3 regions of the Duodenibacillus massiliensis genome follow, and region 1 is predicted to be linked to each of the others. Evidence: predicted binding sites of a transcription regulator. Region 1 holds the regulator's gene; each other region holds the start of a gene.
The links. The regulator NrdR, encoded in region 1, represses ribonucleotide reductase genes. The targets are predictions, from matches to a motif close to CACNANATNTNGTG.
Positions count from the first base shown of each region.

Region 1 (3,278 bases):
TTTCAAGGTTCACAAACCCGAAGGTGTTAAGGCCAACGGTCTTGGAGAGGCTCTCGGCACTTACGTCAATCGTAAAGGAGTCGCCTTCAATGCCGGTCACGGTCATGCAGGCGCCGTTAACTGCAATCGAGTCCCCGACATGCACCTCTTCGAGGTGAAATTCCGCAGGAGTCTTAATCGTGAGGCGCACGCCGTCACCGAGCTTTTCCGGTTCGCGCACCTTACCCACAGCCTGAATAATCCCGGTAAACATTCAAGAAACTCCTTTCTGATGTCTGAAAATCTGTTTTCGTTACGCACCAGCAGTCTTACGACTGCGGGCGAAGCACGATTTTAAGGTCACTGCCGGCCGTTGCCACGGCGTGATACCGCCAGCGGTAGATATCCTGCATGCGCTCAAAGTGAGGAAGGCTCGCGAGAACCTTGCCGCTGCCCATAAAGCAGGGCGCCACATAAAGAACAATTTCGTCCACAAGGCCCGCGGTCATCAGCGACCCCGAAAGCCTCGCTCCGGCTTCCACATGAAGCACATTGACTTCTCTTTTCCCGATTTCGTGAAGCACTTCCCCCAAATCGAGCTTACCGAGCTCGGTTTCGGCAACGCGCACGGTCTGAGCGCCCGCGGCCGTGATCCGCTCCACGGCTTCTTCTGACGCGCTTTCGGCGACAAAGACCGTGCAGGGGGCGCCTTCCAGAATCCGGCTTTCCGAGGGTATCGAGCCCCGGGCGTCGCACACAAATTTCGGCGGATCCTTCCAGTTGCCGGGCAGCCGCACGTTCATTTGGGGATTGTCCGCCCGTACGGTTCCCACACCCGTCAAAATCCCCTGAGAGTGCGCGCGCATGAGCCGCCCGTCTTCGCGGGAATCTTCTGACGTAATCCACCGGCTCATCCCGTTTTCAAGCGCCGTGCGCCCGTCAAGACTGGCCGCAAGCTTCATCCGTACCCAGGGGGTGCCCCGCTTCATGCGGGTGATAAAGCCGATGTTGGATTCAATCGCTTCGGTTTCACAAACGCCCGTTGTGACGGCAATACCAGCGTCTTTGAGCATCGCGATGCCGCGGCCGGCCACGAGGGGATTGGGATCAGTGGTTCCCACCACCACGCGCGCCGCCTTTTCCTTAATCAGGCGCAGTGCGCAGGGAGGGGTTCTTCCGTAGTGCGAGCAGGGTTCAAGCGTCACATAAAACGTGGCACCTTCAGGCGTCATGCCCTTGGCGTATACGTCGTTAATCGCACTGATTTCAGCGTGCGCTGAGCCCGGCGCCTGCGTTGAGCCCCTTCCGAGCTCAACGCCGTCTTTCACAATCACACAGCCCACCGCCGGGTTCGGAGGAGCAATGAGTTCGGCGTTTTTCGCGGTTTCAAGCGCCTGCCGCATCCAGAATTCATCGGCCGGATCAGCCTTAATGTCTTTAACGTCCGTCATTTGTTGTGCTGCGTGGCTTCGAGGTCGCGCATCAGATTGCGGAAACCCTCGGGTTTGTCGACATTAAAGTAAACGCTTGCAAAGCGGATGTAAGCAACGCTGTCGAGCTTTTTGAGCTCTTTTAAAACGAGTTCGCCTATTTTGGCGCTCGGAACTTCCTTTTCGCCCATGGTCATGAGCGCCAGTTCAATCGCGTCAATCGAGGCTTCAATCGCCTCCATCGTTACCGGACGCTTTCTTAACGCAAGGCGCATCGAGCCCTTGAGTTTTTCGCGGTCAAACTCGCAACGCCCGCCGTCACGCTTAACGACCGTCGGGAGGTTCAGCTCAGCACGCTCAAAGGTTGTAAAGCGTTTACCGCAGGATTCGCACTGCCGTCGGCGGCGGATCGAGAATCCGTCCTCACTCGCACGTGAATCAATAACAGCCGAATCCTTGGCCTTACAGTAGGGGCAGCGCATGCCTTCTCTCCCAAAACAAACGGCGCAATCTGTGCCGAAGCACGCCGCAGGCAACCACTGGATATGGTGTCTTTCGGGTGTGCATCCTTTAATTGTATGCGGGATGAGACCGTAAACCGCAAAAAAAACACCCGAAGCGCACCGATTTTGCAAGCGGATGCTTCGGACGGTCCGTGTCAGGCGGGCTTATAAGCCCGCTGACAGACTGATTACATGCGATAGACCGGGAACTTCGCGGTGAGCCGGTCCACGGCTTCACGCACGCGGGCGAGCACCGCGGGATCTTCGGGGGCGTCCAAAAGATCCGCAATGAGGTTCGCGGTTTCGCGCGTTTCTTCTTCCTTAAAGCCGCGCGTGGTCATCGCAGGGGTCCCGAGGCGCAGGCCCGAGGTGACAAAGGGCTTTTCCGGATCGTTATGGATGGCGTTTTTGTTCACCGTGATGTGGGCTTCTCCGAGAAGCGCTTCAGCGGCCTTGCCGGTTAAGTGCTTGGCTCTGAGGTCCACGAGCATCACGTGGCTTTCGGTACCGCCGGAAACGATCCGCAGACCGCGCTTGGTGAGTTCTTCCGCCAGGACCTTCGCGTTTTTGGCAACCTGCTCGCCGTAGGCCTTAAATTCCGGTGTAAGCGCTTCACCGAGCGCCACGGCCTTGGCGGCAATCACGTGCATCAGGGGACCGCCCTGCATGCCCGGGAACACCGCGGAATTGATCTTCTTTTCAAGATCCGGACGGCAGAAAATGATGCCGCCGCGCGGACCTCTCAAGCTCTTGTGCGTCGTGGTCGTCACAATGTCGGCGTAGCCGAAGGGGCTCGGGTAGACTCCTGCGGCGATAAGCCCGGCGTAGTGCGCCATATCAACCATCAAAAGGGCGTCGACGCTATGCGCAATCTCGGCAAAGCGCTTGAAATCAATCTTGAGGGAATAAGCCGAAGCCCCGGCCACGATGAGCTTGGGCTTGGCTTCCTTGGCAAGGCGCTCGACTTCATCGTAGTCGATCTTTTCGTCTTCTCCGAGGCCGTAGGGCACGCAGTGGAAGAACTTGCCGGAGAAATTAAGGTGCATGCCGTGAGAGAGATGGCCGCCGTCGGCAAGACTCATGCCCATGAAGGTGTCGCCCTCATTGAGAACCGCCATAAAGACCGCGGCATTGGCCTGAGCGCCCGAATGAGGCTGCACGTTTACGGCCATCTCAACGCCCGCGGGTTCGCAGAAGAGTTTCTTTGCGCGGGCAATGGCAATGCGCTCGACTTCGTCGACGAACTGGCAGCCGCCGTAGTAACGCTTGCCGGGATAGCCTTCGGCGTACTTATTGGTGAGCTGACTGCCCTGGGCAGACATCACGGCAGGCGAAGCATAGTTTTCGCTTGCAATCATTTCGATGT
Region 1 is NZ_OV788642.1:1,082,728-1,086,005, forward strand. Features, by position in the region: gene NXF97_RS04900 (riboflavin synthase) at 1-253, opposite strand, end outside; gene ribD (bifunctional diaminohydroxyphosphoribosylaminopyrimidine deaminase/5-amino-6-(5-phosphoribosylamino)uracil reductase RibD) at 309-1,430, opposite strand; gene nrdR (transcriptional regulator NrdR) at 1,427-1,891, opposite strand; gene glyA (serine hydroxymethyltransferase) at 2,101-3,278, opposite strand, start outside.

Region 2 (3,278 bases), 490 kb from region 1:
ATGATTAACGGGAGGTTCAGCGACACCGCACCGATGTTGCAGCGGCCCACCGAAACGTACTTGCCGTTTTCATCGTGCCACTCGGAAAGGTAGGCGCGGCAGCCCATGCCGCTTACCACAATCCCGTACTTTTGAAACTGCCGTGAGACGTCACCGTACTTGCTGCTTAACGACAGATAGTCCGGGTACATGCACTGACACGACGTCTTCACCGCCTCGTCAAAAAGTTTCTTGGACCAGGGGTCCGCGTCGATCTGCTTCTGATCGTAGAGGAAACTCAGCTTCGGAAAGACCACCGGCTGATGGTTTGGCCCGTGCCCTTCACGGCGCGTCACGAGAATGGAGCGGCCGATTTCAAAGAGCCAGTCGCGGTCTTCTTCGGAAAGTTTCGGATCCCACTGGCCGAACGTAATCGTCGTAAAGGCGAAGTCGCCGCGCGAGCAGGGAACGGTGTTGAGTTTGTGTTCAAGCGACTGAAAGCCCTGTTCGATCTCCCGCAGCGTGTCCTTGCGGGCAATGGCTTTGGCCTTTTCTTCCGGGAGCCCGCACTCTTCGGTGTACTTCTTCACAAACGCCGCGTAGGTCTTTTTGACGTAGGGAAGCAATACCTTATCGAGTTCAGGAAGTGAAAAGCCCCCGAACTGCTGCGCTGTTGCCACAAGCGTCACGTCACCGATCACCTGCAGGGCGCTTAAAACGGTCTTGGGTTCGGTGTAGCGGACATTACTCATTTCGAAACCGCCCTTGAGGAGGTTTCCGATGTCAAAAAGGCAGCAGTTGATCGACCCCAGGATCATGTCGCGCATGTCGTGGATATAGATGTCGCCGCGGTCGATGAGCGTTTTTTCGGTCTTGGAAAGATAAAACTGACGGTAAAGTTCCTTGGTAAGGTAACCCTTGATGAGGCTGCCCTTCGTACTCACCAGAGAACTGTCGAAGTTTGCGTTTTCGCGGTCCCCGAGGCGCAGCACATCATCGGCGTCCTGCCGCAGCTGCTCAAAGGTCTTTGCGTAATTGCTGCGGTAGTAGCGGTATTCGGCGTAGCTGTCGGCGACATCCTTAAAGCCGAAGCTGCTCAAAACGGCGATCACGAGTTCATGCAGCGTCGCAACACTGACTTTGTCTTCGTGTTCGGAGCGCTTGCGCACGGTCTCGGCCATCGATTCAAGGGTTTCCGCATCAAGCTTTCGGTCACAGCGGAAAGCCGCCTTCTGAATGGCGCTGATGATCTTGGCCGGGAAGAAATCCTCGAGGCTGCCGTCCTTCTTCAATACCTGCATTTTCATCCTTTGGCTTTTTAGTTCTGACACAAGATGTTGATGCTACACCACCTTCAACAAACTACCAATAGATTTACAATTCGAATTCTGAAACAAGTCTTAATCCGCGGAAAACGCCCCCTCATGCCTTGTTGCAGCAGGAAGTTTCGGCCGTCACGGGAATTTGACCGGACAGGCGAAGTGCAGTACTTTTAGGGCCCTGAAGGTTTAGCCTCACTCATAGAATTTTTTTCTTGACACGCCATGGAAGCGACAGAAATCCGCTCTGCACGACCGATGCCGGAGATGATTCTCCGGATCACCGAGACCGGTCGGGAAATCACTGATACACCGGAGGCGCCCGCCAACCGTGTGGATCTTGCCGACATCCGTGCCTGGCGGTTTTTCAGGGCGTCTCCCGCTGAATTTCTTGAGCAGTACGGGCGTGACTTCTGCATCGACCATATCCATGCGGCCTTTGAGGTGCTCACGGAAGCCGTAAAGCACCTTGATCTCTGGCATACCCGCAACCTCACGCTTTCAGGCCACATCGGAAGCCGCAGGCTGACGGCGCTCAGAAAGACCTGTGATCAGCGCGGCATCAGACTGACGGTGACTTATCTCACGGCGCCCCGGGCCCTTACGTTTGACGCGGCCGACGCGTCATTGCGACATGCGGGATCCTGCGGTACGGCGCTTCTGACGGCCGGCATCGGCTCAGACAGCCCCTTGCGCGCCACGCCCTCGGTGTACTGGAGCGCCTGGTTTCACCGCTTCTTTTATGACGAGGTGCTGCCGGTACTGCGGGTGCGGGATCCGGGGACGTTTTTCAGTTATCTCAAAGTCCTCTCGGACTACACCGCCCGCGGCATGAACTGGGCCGGAATCGGCACGCGCTGCGGGATTTCAGGGCCCTGCGCGCGCGACTGGTGCCGGTTTCTTGTGGACTGCGGTGTGGTGGAACTCGTCGAAGCTGCCTCCGCTCCGGCACCGCGCCGCGCCAAGATGCGCCCGAAACTTTTCTGGAATACGCCGGGCCTTGCGGTCTGGTTTTCCGATACGGCCGGGCACCTTACGCCGGAACTCAAAAATGCACTCATTGAAAACTGCGTGTACCTGGCACTGAAAGACGCCTTTCCCGGAGCAGCGTTTTCGCACTTTCTCGACACCAACGCCGTCACGTGCCCCCTGATGATGAAGAAGCCCGGCGAAAACTTCACGGCTTTTTACTTTCCGAAAGACGCACTTGAAGCTCAAACAGCCCTCAGGCACCACAAGTCAATTGTGAAGGCGGGCATTGCCGGCGGCACGCCGCGCTTTGTTTTTGAGGGAGATGCGGCCCCTGCGGACATCGCGCCGATTGCCGTACCCGGTGCCGTACAATGCCTGCATATCCTGCCTCTCCTGCAAGTTTCTCCAACCGTCAGTTCTTCGGTTCCTTCCAATGCTTAACAAGCAGGCGATGGGCTAATGTCAACTACCCCTGACTGAAGTCAAAGGCTTGGCAACAAGTCTTGGTTGACTAGCCTCAGTCCGTTTTCGGACGGACTCCGTTGGCTGGGAATCCGTTCCGTCGCAAGACGGGACGCAAACAGGCACCGCGGGATGTCGATCCTAGTCCCGCGCTCTGCGGTCTGCGGTTAAAAGCTCTGAGAGGTAGGAGCGGTGCTTCAGACAACAAACCCCTTCCAACATTGGCGAAGGATCAGCACCGACCGCAAGGTCGAGCAGACGGAGCCCGTGAGGTATCCGTCAATGGAGAACACTTTGAAAGTTTTTGTGTTGAATATGCGCGGGCAACCGCTCATGCCGTGCTCCCCGCCCAAGGCGCGTAAGCTGCTTCGGGCCGGGAAGGCCGTGCCTGTGCGCCGAACGCCCTTTGTGATTCAACTGACGGTGCCGACGGGCGAAACCAAGCAGCCGATCACCTTGGGTGTGGATGCGGGCTACAAGCACGTCGGCCTGAGCGCAACGACCGCCAAGGAAGAGTTGTTGGCTTCCGAGGTCGAACTGCGGCAG
Region 2 is NZ_OV788642.1:597,445-600,722, forward strand. Features, by position in the region: gene nrdD (anaerobic ribonucleoside-triphosphate reductase) at 1-1,280, opposite strand, end outside; gene NXF97_RS02625 (DUF4143 domain-containing protein) at 1,557-2,711, shown strand; gene iscB (RNA-guided endonuclease IscB) at 3,015-3,278, shown strand, end outside.
Region 2: a site for NrdR is predicted at 1,308-1,321, ahead of nrdD (anaerobic ribonucleoside-triphosphate reductase). Genes of this name have one in related genera too.

Region 3 (3,278 bases), 840 kb from region 1:
GCTTTTCTGAGCTTATCGCTGCGGCAGTAGTAAAGGGACTTGAGGCCCTTTTTCCATGCCATGAAGTGGCAGGCGTGCAGGTACGGAATCGCGACGTCAGCGGGGAAGAAGAGGTTCACACTCTGGCCCTGATCGATGAACTTCTGGCGGTCGGCGGCCAATTCAATAATCCAGCGCTGATCGATTTCCTGGGCGGTCTTATAAACGGCCTTGATGTTGTCCGGAATATCGGTGCGGTGCTGAATACTGCCGTCGTGCGCCGTGAGATCCGCCCAGACATCATCGGTGTCCAGGCCCCGGCGGGCGAGTTCAGCCTTGAGGAACCGGTTCTTCACAATGTAGGCGCCCGAAATCGTGTCCTGACGGTAGACGTTGGCGCGGTACGGTTCAATCGAGGGGCTCGTGCCGCCCATGATGAGGGAACTCGAGGCGTTCGGGGCCACGGCCATCGTGAGAGAAAAGCGGCGTGCAACACCGGAGTCGGCGGCATCGGGATTGGGCCCGCGCTTTTCGCAGAGCTTTTTGTCCGCAGCCATCACGTTTTCCTGGATGCGGGCAAACATTTCACGGTTCACGACTTTCGCAATCACGCTTTCAAAGGCAATGTTGTTTTTCTGCAGGTAGGCATGAAACCCCATGGCTCCCAGGCCCACGCTTCGTTCACGCAGGGCCGAATAACGGGCGCGCTCAATGGTGGAGGGCGCATGGTCGATGAAGTACTGCAGGACGTTATCGAGAAGCTCCATCACATCGTCGAAAAAGCCCGGGACGTTCTTCCACTCGTCGTAGTACTCGAGGTTGACGGACGACAAGCAGCACACGGCCGTGCGCTTGGGGTTCGTCGGCAGGAAAATTTCCGTGCAGAGGTTGGAGCCGTGAATCCTGAGGCCCTTATCCTTAAGCCATGAGGGCAGCGCCTTGTTCGCCGTATCGATAAAGACGAGGTAGGGCTCACCGGTGTGCATGCGCATTTCAAGAATACGCTGCCACAATTCACGCGCGCTCACGGTCTGAATGACCTTGCCGCTTGCGGGGTCTTTCAGTTCCCAGGAGTCGTCCGCATCCGGATCACGCATGCTCGCTTCAATCTTTTCCATGAAGGCGTCGGTGATGTTCACGCCATGGTGAAGGTTGAGCGCCTTGAGGTTGGGGTCGCCCGTGGGCTTACGCATCTCAATAAACTGAATCACATCGGGGTGATCAATGTTGAGAAATGCGGCGTAGGAGCCGCGGCGGGTGGAACCCTGGCGGTACGCAAGGCACGCGGCATCGTAGACGCGCAGATGCGGCATCACGCCCACGCTCTTATCGTCGGCGCTGCGGATGTCGACGTGAATGCCGACGCCGCCCCCGAGCATCGAAAGCCAGTTGACCTCGGAGAGCGTGTCCACAAGCCCCTCGGCGCTGTCGGCCATGTAGCTTAAGTAGCAGGAAACGGGCAGGCCCTTCTTGCTGCGGCCGAACGACAGAATAGGCGTCGAGAAACTCAGCCACTGGCGGCTTGCGTAGTCGTAGATGCGCTGGGCGTGCTCGGGATTGCTGGCAAAGGTTTCCGCAACGAAGGCCAGGCGCTCCTGAGGACTTTTTTCCTCCGGACGCATGTAGCTTTCACGCAGGCGGATCAGACCGAGCTCATCAAAGCGCTCATCACGGCTTAAATCGATGGTGACCGACATGGATTTCCCTTACCGATAACGAATAACTGGAAAACAACAGCTTGTGGTTATTCTTCATCTTGACTACAGCATGCTGTTGTTTGACTGAATTTGAGGGGGCCATCTTAAACGTTCGGAGGCTTCTCTTCAATCGTGCGGCACCTATCACGCCGCAATAAATTTTCTTATGAATCAGTCCCATTCGGGATATCCCTGACGGGAGAAAAGGCTATGACTGACATTTCTGTCAGAGGGTGTTTTACGTCCTGAAGGATTGTTTTCGCAGGGTTTCGCCGGTTGCAGCCTGCGAAGTTCGGGACGCACAGGTCTGATTCGAAATTTTTGCCTGAACATGTTGAAAGACTAGTTGTTTTTGCCTAGGTGGAGTAATGTAGCAGTCGGCGTGAACGCACATCCCCACCGCGTTCATTCCGCGAGCATTTAGCGGTCACCGACTCACTTCCCCGAGACGGTAGTGCAGGCGTACTCCCTGCTGCCGACCGCTTTCCGACACTTGCCACACGAGGAAAAGTCAAATGAAACCCATGAAGTTCGCAACCGTTGCCCTGGCAGCCGCTCTTGCCTGGGGCAGCGCCCTGGCGTGCACCACTGTCGTTGTCGGCTCTCAGGCGAGCGCCGACGGGTCGCTTCTCATTGCCCGCAGCGCCGACAGCTCGGCACTGAAAGCCCAGCACCTTCTGATTCACCCGGCCACTACAAACGCCAAAGGCATGTACCGCTCCGCGGACCACAACGGCGCGAACAAGTTCGAGTATCCGGTCGCGGAAAACGGCCTGCGCTACACGACGGTTCCCAACTGGAAGACGCAGATTCACGGCGCCACAGGCTTTAATGAAGCAGGCGTCGGCTTTTCCGGTACCGAATCCATTTTTGCCCGTGATGATGCCCTGAAGCTCGATCCCTATAACGAAGAAACCGGCATCACCGAAGACGACATCCCGGAAGTGATCCTGCCGCGCGCAAAGACCGCCCGTGAAGGCGTTGAGATTCTCGGGAAAATCGTTGAAACGATCGGGGCCGGCGAAGGCTTCGGCGTTGTTTTAATCGACAACAACGAATCCTGGTACTTTGAAACCGGCACGGGACATCAGTGGCTCGCGCAGCGCACCCCGAAGGACAAGTACTTTGCCTCCGGCAACCAGGGGCGCCTGCAGCAGTACGACCCAAAGAGCCCGGACTTTATGGCCTCGAAGACCTTGGTGCAGTGGGCCACTAAAAACGGCTTTTACGATCCGAAGAAAGACGGCGAATTTAATTTCTCCAAGGCCTATACGCGCGACGACTACCGCGACCGCGACTACAACGACCCGCGCGTCTGGGAAGTGCAGCGCATTCTGACGCCGAGCCTCAAGCAAAACGTCGCAGCCGGCCGCACGTTCCCGGTGTGGGTTAAGCCCGATCAGAAGATCACGGTCTCTGACCTCACCGCGATCATGCGCAACCACTACGCTTCAGGGCCCCTTGCAAGCCACGACCCGTACACCAATGGGCTCAAGGGCGACAAGGAACCCTACCGTCCGATCAGCGTTTTCCGTACGTATGAATCGCACGTCATGCAGGTAAGACCGTGGCTGCCGAAGGCAATCGGTCAGGTCACCTACC
Region 3 is NZ_OV788642.1:243,315-246,592, forward strand. Features, by position in the region: gene NXF97_RS01095 (ribonucleoside-diphosphate reductase subunit alpha) at 1-1,676, opposite strand, end outside; gene NXF97_RS01100 (C69 family dipeptidase) at 2,192-3,278, shown strand, end outside.
Region 3: a site for NrdR is predicted at 1,709-1,722, ahead of NXF97_RS01095 (ribonucleoside-diphosphate reductase subunit alpha). Genes of this name have one in related genera too.